Regions from separate parts of the Senegalia sp. (in: firmicutes) genome, predicted to be linked through region 2. Evidence: a T-box and tRNA genes for the amino acid it is inferred to sense, from the RefSeq annotation. Region 2 holds a T-box; the other holds one or more tRNA genes.
What was found. The T-box of region 2 lies ahead of leuS (leucine--tRNA ligase). A T-box ahead of a tRNA ligase gene usually reads a tRNA of that ligase, here a tRNA-Leu.
Positions count from the first base shown of each region.

Region 1: it encodes a tRNA-Leu, which carries the amino acid that the T-box ahead of leuS (leucine--tRNA ligase) is inferred to sense. The anticodon was not compared.

Region 1 is NZ_JBQCYD010000042.1:6,800-11,951, forward strand. It holds gene clpX (ATP-dependent Clp protease ATP-binding subunit ClpX) at 1-559, opposite strand, end outside; gene clpP (ATP-dependent Clp endopeptidase proteolytic subunit ClpP) at 577-1,161, opposite strand; gene tig (trigger factor) at 1,195-2,481, opposite strand; tRNA gene ACTHUW_RS10205 (tRNA-Leu) at 2,615-2,699, opposite strand; gene mgtE (magnesium transporter) at 3,516-4,856, shown strand; gene ACTHUW_RS10215 (calcium/sodium antiporter) at 4,930-5,152, shown strand, end outside.
Region 2 is NZ_JBQCYD010000003.1:35,400-40,551, forward strand. It holds gene leuS (leucine--tRNA ligase) at 1-2,288, opposite strand, end outside; T-box leader at 2,361-2,543, opposite strand; gene rsfS (ribosome silencing factor) at 2,571-2,927, opposite strand; gene yqeK (bis(5'-nucleosyl)-tetraphosphatase (symmetrical) YqeK) at 2,939-3,514, opposite strand; gene nadD (nicotinate-nucleotide adenylyltransferase) at 3,524-4,135, opposite strand; gene ACTHUW_RS01360 (hypothetical protein) at 4,185-4,370, opposite strand; gene yhbY (ribosome assembly RNA-binding protein YhbY) at 4,431-4,724, opposite strand; gene obgE (GTPase ObgE) at 4,749-5,152, opposite strand, start outside.

The DNA.
Region 1 (5,152 bases), on a different contig from region 2:
ATTTTCTAGCAATTTTATCTATTTCATCTATATATATAATACCTTTTTCTGCCTTTTCTACATCATAATCTGCTGCTTGAATAAGTTTTAAAAGAATATTTTCAACATCCTCTCCAACATATCCAGCTTCAGTTAAACTTGTAGCATCAGCTATAGCAAAAGGTACTTTTAATATCCTTGCTAAAGTTTGAGCTAGTAATGTTTTTCCTGAACCAGTTGGTCCAAGCATTAATATATTACTTTTTTGAAGTTCTATATCATTACTAGTTTTTCTATTTATTCTTTTATAATGATTATATACTGCTACAGCTAAAGATCTCTTTGCTCTATCTTGCTTTATTACATAATCATCTAATATTTCATTTATCTCTGATGGCTTTGGTAGTTCATTCATATCAAAGTCCATATTTTCGTCGAATTCTTCATCAATTATTTCTTGACACAATTCTATACATTCATCACAAATATATACATTGGGTCCTGCAATAAGTCTTCTAACTTGTTCTTGAGACTTGCCACAAAAAGAACATTTAAGCTCTTTGTCATCAAACCTTGCCATTAAGACACCTCTTTTCATTATTTCCTTGCGCTTATGACCTCATCAATTAAACCATATTCTTTAGCTTCATCAGCATTCATGAAATTATCTCTATCAGTGTCTTTTGAGATTCTCTCTAAGTCTTGACCAGTTCTTTCAGATAAAATCTTGTTTAATTTATCTCTCATTTTTATAATTCTTTCAGCATGAATCTGAATGTCTGTTGCTTGGCCTTGTGTTCCTCCTAATGGTTGATGAATCATAACTTCAGAATTTGGTAGTGCATATCTCTTACCTATTTTACCTGCTGCAAGTAAAAATGCACCCATACTTGCACACATACCAACACATATAGTTGATACGTCTGGCTTAATATATTGCATTGTATCATAAATTGCAAATCCAGATGTAATAGATCCTCCTGGACTATTTATATAAAGCTGAATATCCTTATCTGGATCTTCAGCTTCTAAAAATAGTAATTGAGCTACTACTAAACTTGCTGTTACATCATTAATTTGATCGCTTATAAATATTATTCTTTCCTTTAACAATCTAGAATAAATATCATAAGATCTCTCGCCTCTATTTGTTTGTTCTACTACCATTGGTACTAATGCCATAACAAATCCCTCCAAGTACAATTAATTATATTTTTATGCTAATTTAGCATTATCAACTAAAAATTCTACAGTCTTAGTTTTAATTATACCCATCTTAATTGATTCTAAATCTGATTCTCTTAAGTTCTTTTTAAATTTAGATACATCTTGTTTAGATTGCTCTGCATATTTTTCAATTTCCTTATCTACTTCTTCATCACTAGCTTCAATTTCTTCTTCTTTAGCTATAGCATCTAATACTAAATCGCTTTTAACTAAATTTAAAGCATTTGGCTTTAATTGTTCTTTTAAATCTTCTATTTTAGAATTAGTAAGTTCTAAATATTTCTCTAAGTCTAATCCTTGATATCTTAATTTGTAATCAAGATTTCTTACTTCTTCTTCAGTTTGAGATTCTACCATGACTTCAGGAATTTCTACTTTAGCATTTTCCATAACTTTTTCTATAACACTATTTTCAAATTCACTTTTTTCTTTATTTTTAGCTTCTTCTTCTAACTTAGTTTTTATATCAGATTTTAATTCGTCTAATGTATCAAATTCAGATACATCTTTTGCAAATTCATCATCTAATTCTGGTAATTCTTTTTCTTTTATTTCATGGATTTTCACATCAAATTTTGCACTTTTACCTTTTAATTCTTCTGCTTGATAATCTTCAGGAAAATCTACATTCACTTCTACATCATCACCTGCATTTTTTCCTACTAATTGCTCTTCAAATCCTGGGATAAATTGTCCTCCCCCAATTTCAAGAGATTGATTTTCTGCAGTTCCACCTTCAAATTTTTCTCCATCTATAGAACCTGAATAATCAATTATTACATTATCCCCTTCTTTTATCTCTCTATCTTCTACTTCTACAAGTCTAGAATTTCTATCTTGCATAGTTTTTAATTCATTCTCTACATCTTCATCTTCTACATTATACTCATTTTTCTCTACTTCTATACCTTTATATTCACCTAATTCAACTTCAGGTTTAACTGTTATTTCAGCTGTGAATATAACTGGTTTTCCTTTTTCAAGTTCAGATATATCAATGTCTGGTCTATCTACTGGCTCTATTTTATTTTCATCAATAGCTTTTTCATAAGCAATTGGTAATACTATATTAATAGCATCTTCATAAAATACACCTTCTCCATATCTTGATTCTATAATCTTTCTAGGCGCTTTGCCTTTTCTAAACCCTGATATATTGAATTTAGATCTATTTTGTAAATATGCCTTTTGAATTGCTTTATCAAACTCATTATACTCTACTTCAAACTTTAAAGTTACTTGATTGTTTTCTTTTTTTTCTACTGTTGAACTCATTAATTAATTTCCTCCTTAAAATAAGTAAATCTATTTTATCTCTTATCACTATATGATAGAGTAATTATATCATACTTTAACCCTACATACTAAAAAAACCAATGGTTTTACCATCGGTTTAGCATTTTGTCAATGGTGCGGGAGAAGGGACTCGAACCCCCACGTCAATGACACTAGATCCTAAGTCTAGCGCGTCTGCCAAATTCCGCCACTCCCGCATAAATTATAATACAAATACTTTTTGACAAGTTTAATTATATTATTTTTATTGATACTTGTCAATAAAAAATAAAATAAAAAAATATTCAAAATATTTTATTATTTGTGTTTAAAATTATTTATAGGAGGTATATATATAATACTATTAATAGAAGGGGATGATTCCACCAAAGTAGAAAATAAGTATTAAAAACAAATCTTTAAATATTATCATCCTAGTAATTGTCAAAACGATTTTAATAGCTTCAAATTAATATCAGTTAATCTGACAAACTTAATGATAATATGAAAAATGGGTTTCAATCTAACTAACAAAACAAAGAATTACATTAGCACTTTAAGATTATTGTATTCGAAGCAACTATACCCTTGGATTACCTTAAAGAAATAGATAAGTAAGTATAAGGTCTTTGAAATGGTAAATCTTAAAGAAAAGCAAATATCCAATATTTAAGTTATTTATAAAAGTAACATTCAATTAACAAGTAAGTAGTAGTAGTATTTAAGTACTGGTATTAGAGAAAAGTAGTATTATTTAAATAGTAGTATTAAAGAAAGTAGTATTAGGGTATTTAAAATCGGAAGGAATGATTCCCCCACAAATTAATAGTAGTACCTCATAGAAAAGAACATCTCAATACAACAATCTGGAGATGTTCTTTTCTTTATGCAATTTATAATATTCTTATCCTTAAAATACACTTCCCTATTTCATTTGTATAAATTAAATATAAAGGATTGCTTAAAATATCAATAATTATATTAAATAAAGGGTATATATAATAGATGTCAAGTAATTAGCATTGGAGGTCACTATGGAATATAAATCTTATCAAGAAAATTTACTCAGATATTTATTATACATACCTAAAGAAGATCTAAAATTAACTATATCTCGTATTCATCCCGAGGATATATTGGATGCATTAAGGATTTATGATGGTGATAAAAAGGAAATAATTTTAAAAATTCCTGAAGAAGTATTGGTTGATATTATTGATCAAGCTGAAGACGAGGAAAAATATGAACTGTTGTCATTAATGCCTGATAGAAAACAAAAAAACATAGTTGAAGAGATGTCATCTGATGAATTAACTGACCTATTAGGTTCCATATCAAATGAAGAGGCAAATAGTATTATTTATAAGATGGATATTGATGATGCAGAGGAGATAAGAGAGTTACTAAGCTATGAAAAAGACTCTGCTGGTGGAATCATGGCAACAGAATTCATTGCTATAAGAGAAGATATGACTGTAGCTGATTCACTTAAATATCTTCAAAAAGAAGCACCAAATGCAGAAACTGCTTATTATTTATATGTATTAAATGAAGAAGAAAAGTTAAGGGGTGTTGTATCTTTAAGAGATTTAGTTGTAGCCAATTTTGATAGAGAAATAAAGGAAATTATGAATGAAAATACAATAAAAATCCCATGGGATATGGATCAAGAAGAAGTAGGTAATATATTTGAAAAATATGGTTTTGTCTCTATGCCTGTGGTAGATAGTTCTGAAAAAATGCTCGGGATCATAACTGCTGATGATATTTTTGAAATAATGAAAGAAGAATATACAGAAGATATGTATCTTTTAGCTGGACTTGATGAAGACGAAAAAATTGAGCGAACTGTTGGTGAATCTGTTAAAAATAGACTTCCCTGGCTTTTTGTTAATTTAATTACTGCAATCCTTGCCTCTGTTACTGTCTCTTTATTTGAAGGAACTATAAGCCGAGTGGTAGCTCTAGCTACATTTATGCCCATAGTTGCTGGAATGGGTGGAAATGCTGGAACTCAAACCCTAACTCTTATTGTACGTGGTATTGCAATGGGTGAGCTAGATATGGAAAATACTAAAAAAATATTATTAAAGGAAATTAGTATAGGTATATTAAATGGACTTGCCATAGGACTTACCATAGGTGTTTTAAGTTTTATTTGGCAAAAAAATATCATGTTTGGAATTGTAATAGCAATAGCTATGATTTTAAATATGCTAGTAGCTGGAATATCTGGATATAGTGTTCCTCTTATATTGAAAAAAATGAATATAGATCCCGCTCTAGCTTCTTCTGTTTTTGTAACTACAATGACAGATGTATTAGGATTCTTTTTCTTTCTAGGACTTGCTACGATTTTTATTGAATTCCTATAATCATTTTATAGATTATATTATATAATTATGATAAAATATTAGAGTTAAGTTGTATTTTAAGGAGTGTATTTTTTTGGATTATCTCATATTAGTTTTAGGTTTTACTGCACTTATAAAAGGTGCTGATTTTTTTGTGGATGGTGCATCTTCTATCGCAAAAAAATTTGGACTACCCTCTATCTTAATAGGGCTTACAATTGTTGCCTTTGGAACATCTGCACCTGAAGCTGCTGTAAGTATAAAAGCTGTTACTACTAATTCTGATGGAATTGCAGTTGGAAATATAATAGGATCTA
Region 2 (5,152 bases):
ACTTCATCTTTTATAAGTGCAGCTTTTTCATATTTAGGCCATCTTACATCATGCACACTTTGAGTTTTGCCAATCATATTCCATAACTCTTCACTTAAATATGGAGAAAAAGGAGCAAGCAATACTATTGTAGTTTCAATAGCTTTTGATAATAATTTATTTTTGTTTTTATTTTCATTTTCATTTACTTCTCTAAATTTATTTGTATCATTTACAAATTCCATTATTGCAGATATAGCTGTATTAAAATTAAATCTTTCTTTTATATCCTCTGTTACTCTTTTTATGGTATTGTTTAGAGAATAATTAAATTCTTTTTCTTTCTTGCTTAATTTACTTATATCATTTAATTCTTTGCCATTATAATTATCTCTTAATTCATCTATTAACCTATATACTCTATTTAAAAATCTAAAGCAACCTTCTACTCCACGTTCATTCCACTCTAAATCTCTTTCAGGTGGGGCTGCAAATAATACAAAAAGACGTGCAGTATCTGCTCCATAATTATTTACTATCTCTTCAGGACTTACTACATTGCCTTTTGATTTAGACATCTTAGCTCCATCTTTTAAAACCATTCCTTGGGTAAGTAAATTTTCAAATGGTTCATCTACTGGAGAAAGTCCCATGTCATACAATACCTTTGTAAAGAATCTTGCATATAATAAATGTAGTATTGCATGTTCTACTCCGCCTATATATTGATCAACTTTCATCCAATATTTTGCATCTGACTTTTCAAAAGCTTTTTTGTCATTATTAGCATCAGTGTATCTTAAAAAGTACCAAGAACTATCTACAAATGTGTCCATTGTATCAGTTTCTCTTCTTGCCTTCTTACCACATTTTGGACAGGCAGTATACATAAATTCCTTACTTGTAAGTAATGGAGATTCACCTTTTCCACTGAATTCTACATCTGTAGGTAGAAGTACAGGTAAATTTTCTCTAGCTACAGGTACTACTCCACAGTCATCGCAATAAACCATAGGTATTGGTGTTCCCCAATATCTTTGTCTTGAGATAAGCCAATCTCTAAGCCTATAATTCACAGTTTTTTTACCTAGGTTTTCTGATTCAATATATTTTGTTATTTCTTTTGATGCTTTTTTTGTCGTTAAGCCATCAAATTTATCAGAATTTACAATTATACCATCTTCTACATACGCTTCATTTAGCTTAGCATCTTCTTCACCAGCTTTAACTATTACTCTTCTTATATCTAAATCATATTTTTTAGCAAATTCAAAATCGCGAGCATCATGTGCTGGTACTGCCATTATAGCACCTGTTCCATAGTCTATTAATACATAATTTGCTATATATATTGGTATCTCCTTTTTAGTTAAAGGATTTATAGCATATCTACCTGTGAAAACTCCTTCTTTTTCTGTATCAAGTGATGTTCTATCAATATCTGATATATGTTCTAATTTTCTTTTAAAATCCCTTATAGTATCTTCATATTGACTATCCTTTACTAATTTATTTACTAAAGGATGCTCAGGAGCTAAAACCATATAAGTTACACCATAAATAGTGTCAGGACGAGTAGTAAATACATTTAACTCATTATCAAAGTCTTTGATTTTAAAGTTTATTTCAGCACCTTCACTTTTACCTATCCAGTTTTTTTGCATTGATTTTACTTTTTCAGGCCACCCATCTAACTTATCCATATCTTCTAACAATCTATCTGCATATTCTGTGATTTTAAAATACCATTGGTCAAGTTCCTTTTTACCAACTTCACTATCACATCTTTCACAATTTCCATTTACTACTTGCTCATTGGCTAAAACTGTTTCACAAGATGGACACCAGTTAACAGCATAATTTTTCTTATATGCTAAACCCCTATTATACATTTCTATAAAAAATTCTTGTGTCCACTTATAATAATCTGGTGAACATGTAGCTATTTCTCTATTCCAATCATAAGAAAGACCTATTTCTTTTAACTGTTCTCTCATATCAGCAATATTTTCTAAGGTCCATTTATTTGGATGAATACCATGTTTTATAGCTGCATTTTCTGCTGGAAGCCCAAATGAATCCCAGCCCATAGGATGAAGCACATTGTAGCCTTCCATTCTCTTAAATCTAGCTACTACATCTCCTATTGAATAGTTTCTCACATGCCCCATATGAATACGTCCTGATGGATAAGGGAACATTTCTAATTGATAGTATTTCTTTTTGTCTGTCTTAAAGCTTTCAAATGCACCTTTGTCTTCCCAATTTTTCTTCCATTTCTTTTCAATCTTACTGAAATTATAAGTCATATTTTCACTCCTATTTATATATTTTAAAATTATTAAACATTAAAAAACTTCTCATCTCTATCTATTGATTTAGATAGGGACGAGAAGTTACTCGCGGTACCACCCTAATTGACTATAAAGCCCACTTAAGAGTCTTTTAATGGAGACTAATCTATAATCTAAAGTAAGTTCAATAATTAAAAATTATCAGCTTCCACCAACACTGACTCTCTAAAAATTTCTATATTATCTACTACTCTTTATAATACTTTATTAAATTTTATCTATTATAAATATTATATATTAACTAATGTAATTGTCAATATCAATTTTATTTCCATCTGCCCACAATCTTTCCAAGTTATAAAATCCTCTCTCATCTTTATGGAATATATGAATTATTATGTCTGTAAAATCTAATAATATCCATCTTCCTTTTCTATGTCCTTCTTTTGCCCTTAATATATATCCTTCTTTTTTTAATTTATCATCTATAGCATCAGCTATTGCTATTACTTGTCTTTCATTGTTTCCACTACATATCATAAAATAATCTGCAATACTTGTAAGTTCACTAACTTCTAAAACATCTATATCATGAGCTAGTTTATCATCTGCTGCATTTATAATTAATGCTAATTTTTCTTTAATTTCTTTCAATTTATCATCTCCTAAATATTATTTTCATTTTTTAAAATCAAGCTATTTCTAGTTTCAATCGTATCAGGATGTATTAGAAAACCTCTATCAATTATATATTTCAAAGTATTATCCATGGCAAGTACCATTGATTTATCAATGTTTTTAAAAGCTAAGTCTCTTATATGATCTATACCAGGAAAACTTCTATTTGGTTCTATAAAATCAGCCATAAATATTATCTTTTCTAACATAGTCATATTGCATCTTCCTGTTGTGTGATATTTTATGGCATTTAATATATCTTCATCTACTATATTATACTTAAGTTCTGCTATTTTTGCTCCTAAATAAGGATGAATTAAATGATGATTGTTTTTTAAAATAACATCTAATATTATATCAAATTCATTTGCTTTTTCAAGTAATACTTCCCTATCTTTATATTTAGCTGAGTCATGTAAAAGGGCTGCTAATTCTGCTTTTTTTTCATCCACATTATAAGTTTTTGCAAGTTTTATAGCCATATCTACTACTCTAATAGTATGCTTATATCTCTCTTCATCTATTTCATTTTTTAATATTTCTTTTATTTTAGAAATCTCCATGGTATCCTCCTATCTATAAAATTCTTTTTCTACAATATAATTTATAACCGAATCACTAGTCATATATTTAATGGTTTTATTTTCCTTTATTCTTTTTCTTATCTGACTAGAAGATACATCCATAGGGGCAATGGTAAGAAAGCTTATTTTCTTATTATATTTTTTTTCTAATTTATCTATTTGAAAATTCACTTCATCTAAATTATATCCTGGTCTTGTCGCTGCTATAAATGTGCATATATTAAGTAATTCTTCAGTATCTTTCCAATTTTCTATATCTAGTATAGAATCTGCTCCTGTTATAAAAAAAAGTTCAGAGTCCTTATAAATTACATTTAATTTTTTTAATGTGTCTATTGTATAACTTGTCCCTATCCTATTAGTTTCAATATCAGATACGGTAAAATATTTGTTCTTTATTGTTGCAAGTATAGTCATTATATACCTATCTAAGGCAGGTATTAATTTAGTCTTATCTTTATGAGGAGGAGATCCAGTAGGGATAAATATTACTTTATCTAAATTGAATTTTTTTCTAGTTTCTTCTGCAATTATCAAATGGCCTATGTGTATAGGGTTAAAGGTTCCTCCCATTATTCCTATTCTTTTGATTTTTCGCATTATATCACTCCAATTAACTATTATGAAAATTAATCCTCTAAAAAGAAGATTAATTTTCATCTATAAAAGCTTTTAATTCATCTATTTCTTCTGAATCTGAAGAAGAAATCTCTTCTATCTTTTCTTTTTCAAAATTTTTAAAATAAATTATCATACTTCCATTTACATCATTTTCATAACGTATGCATCTGTAATTTTCTTCATACAGATTTTTTACCTTTTCTATATTAGTCATATCTACAACAACTCCTTTATATATATTTATAATTCTTACCTGAGTTGCCTTAAATATTCATTACTTAGGTAAATTTATTTTTTTGTTTTCTTCTGATTCCCTATATAATATTATTTTATTTCCTATCGCTTGAACAAATTCAGAATTAGTCTTTTCTGCAAGCTCATTTGCTACTTCTTTAGCATCTAAAAGATTATTATTTAAAACATTTAATTTAATCAATTCTCTAGCTTCTAAGGCTTCATCAACTTGTTCTATCAAATTATCAGATAAACCATTTTTACCTATTTGAAGTATTGAATCCATATCATGTGATTTTTTCTTTAAAAAACTTCTTTGTTTTCCTGTAATCATATTTCTACCTCTTTTCTTTTAATTTTATTCAAAGAATTCAAATTCATATCCACAAATATTTACTGAATCCTCTTCATTTATTCCAAGTTCTCTTAATCTATCAATTATACCTAATTCTCTTAATCGCTTTTGAAAATATCTTGTAGAATCTACATCCTCTAAGTTTGTTGAATCCATTAATTTTTGAGCTATAGCTCCTTCTACAAAATATTCGCCATCTTCTTCTTTAACTATAATATCTTTCTCATCCTTTGAATCATAAGTCTTTATATCTTCTTCTACTTCTATTAGTGACTCCATATCTCCTGTTTCTTTAAGCATATTACTTATTTTATATACAAGATCTTTAACACCTGTTTTAGTTGCAGCAGATAATTTGTATACATTATAACCTAATTTTTCTATTTCTTCTTTAAAGTCATTAAACT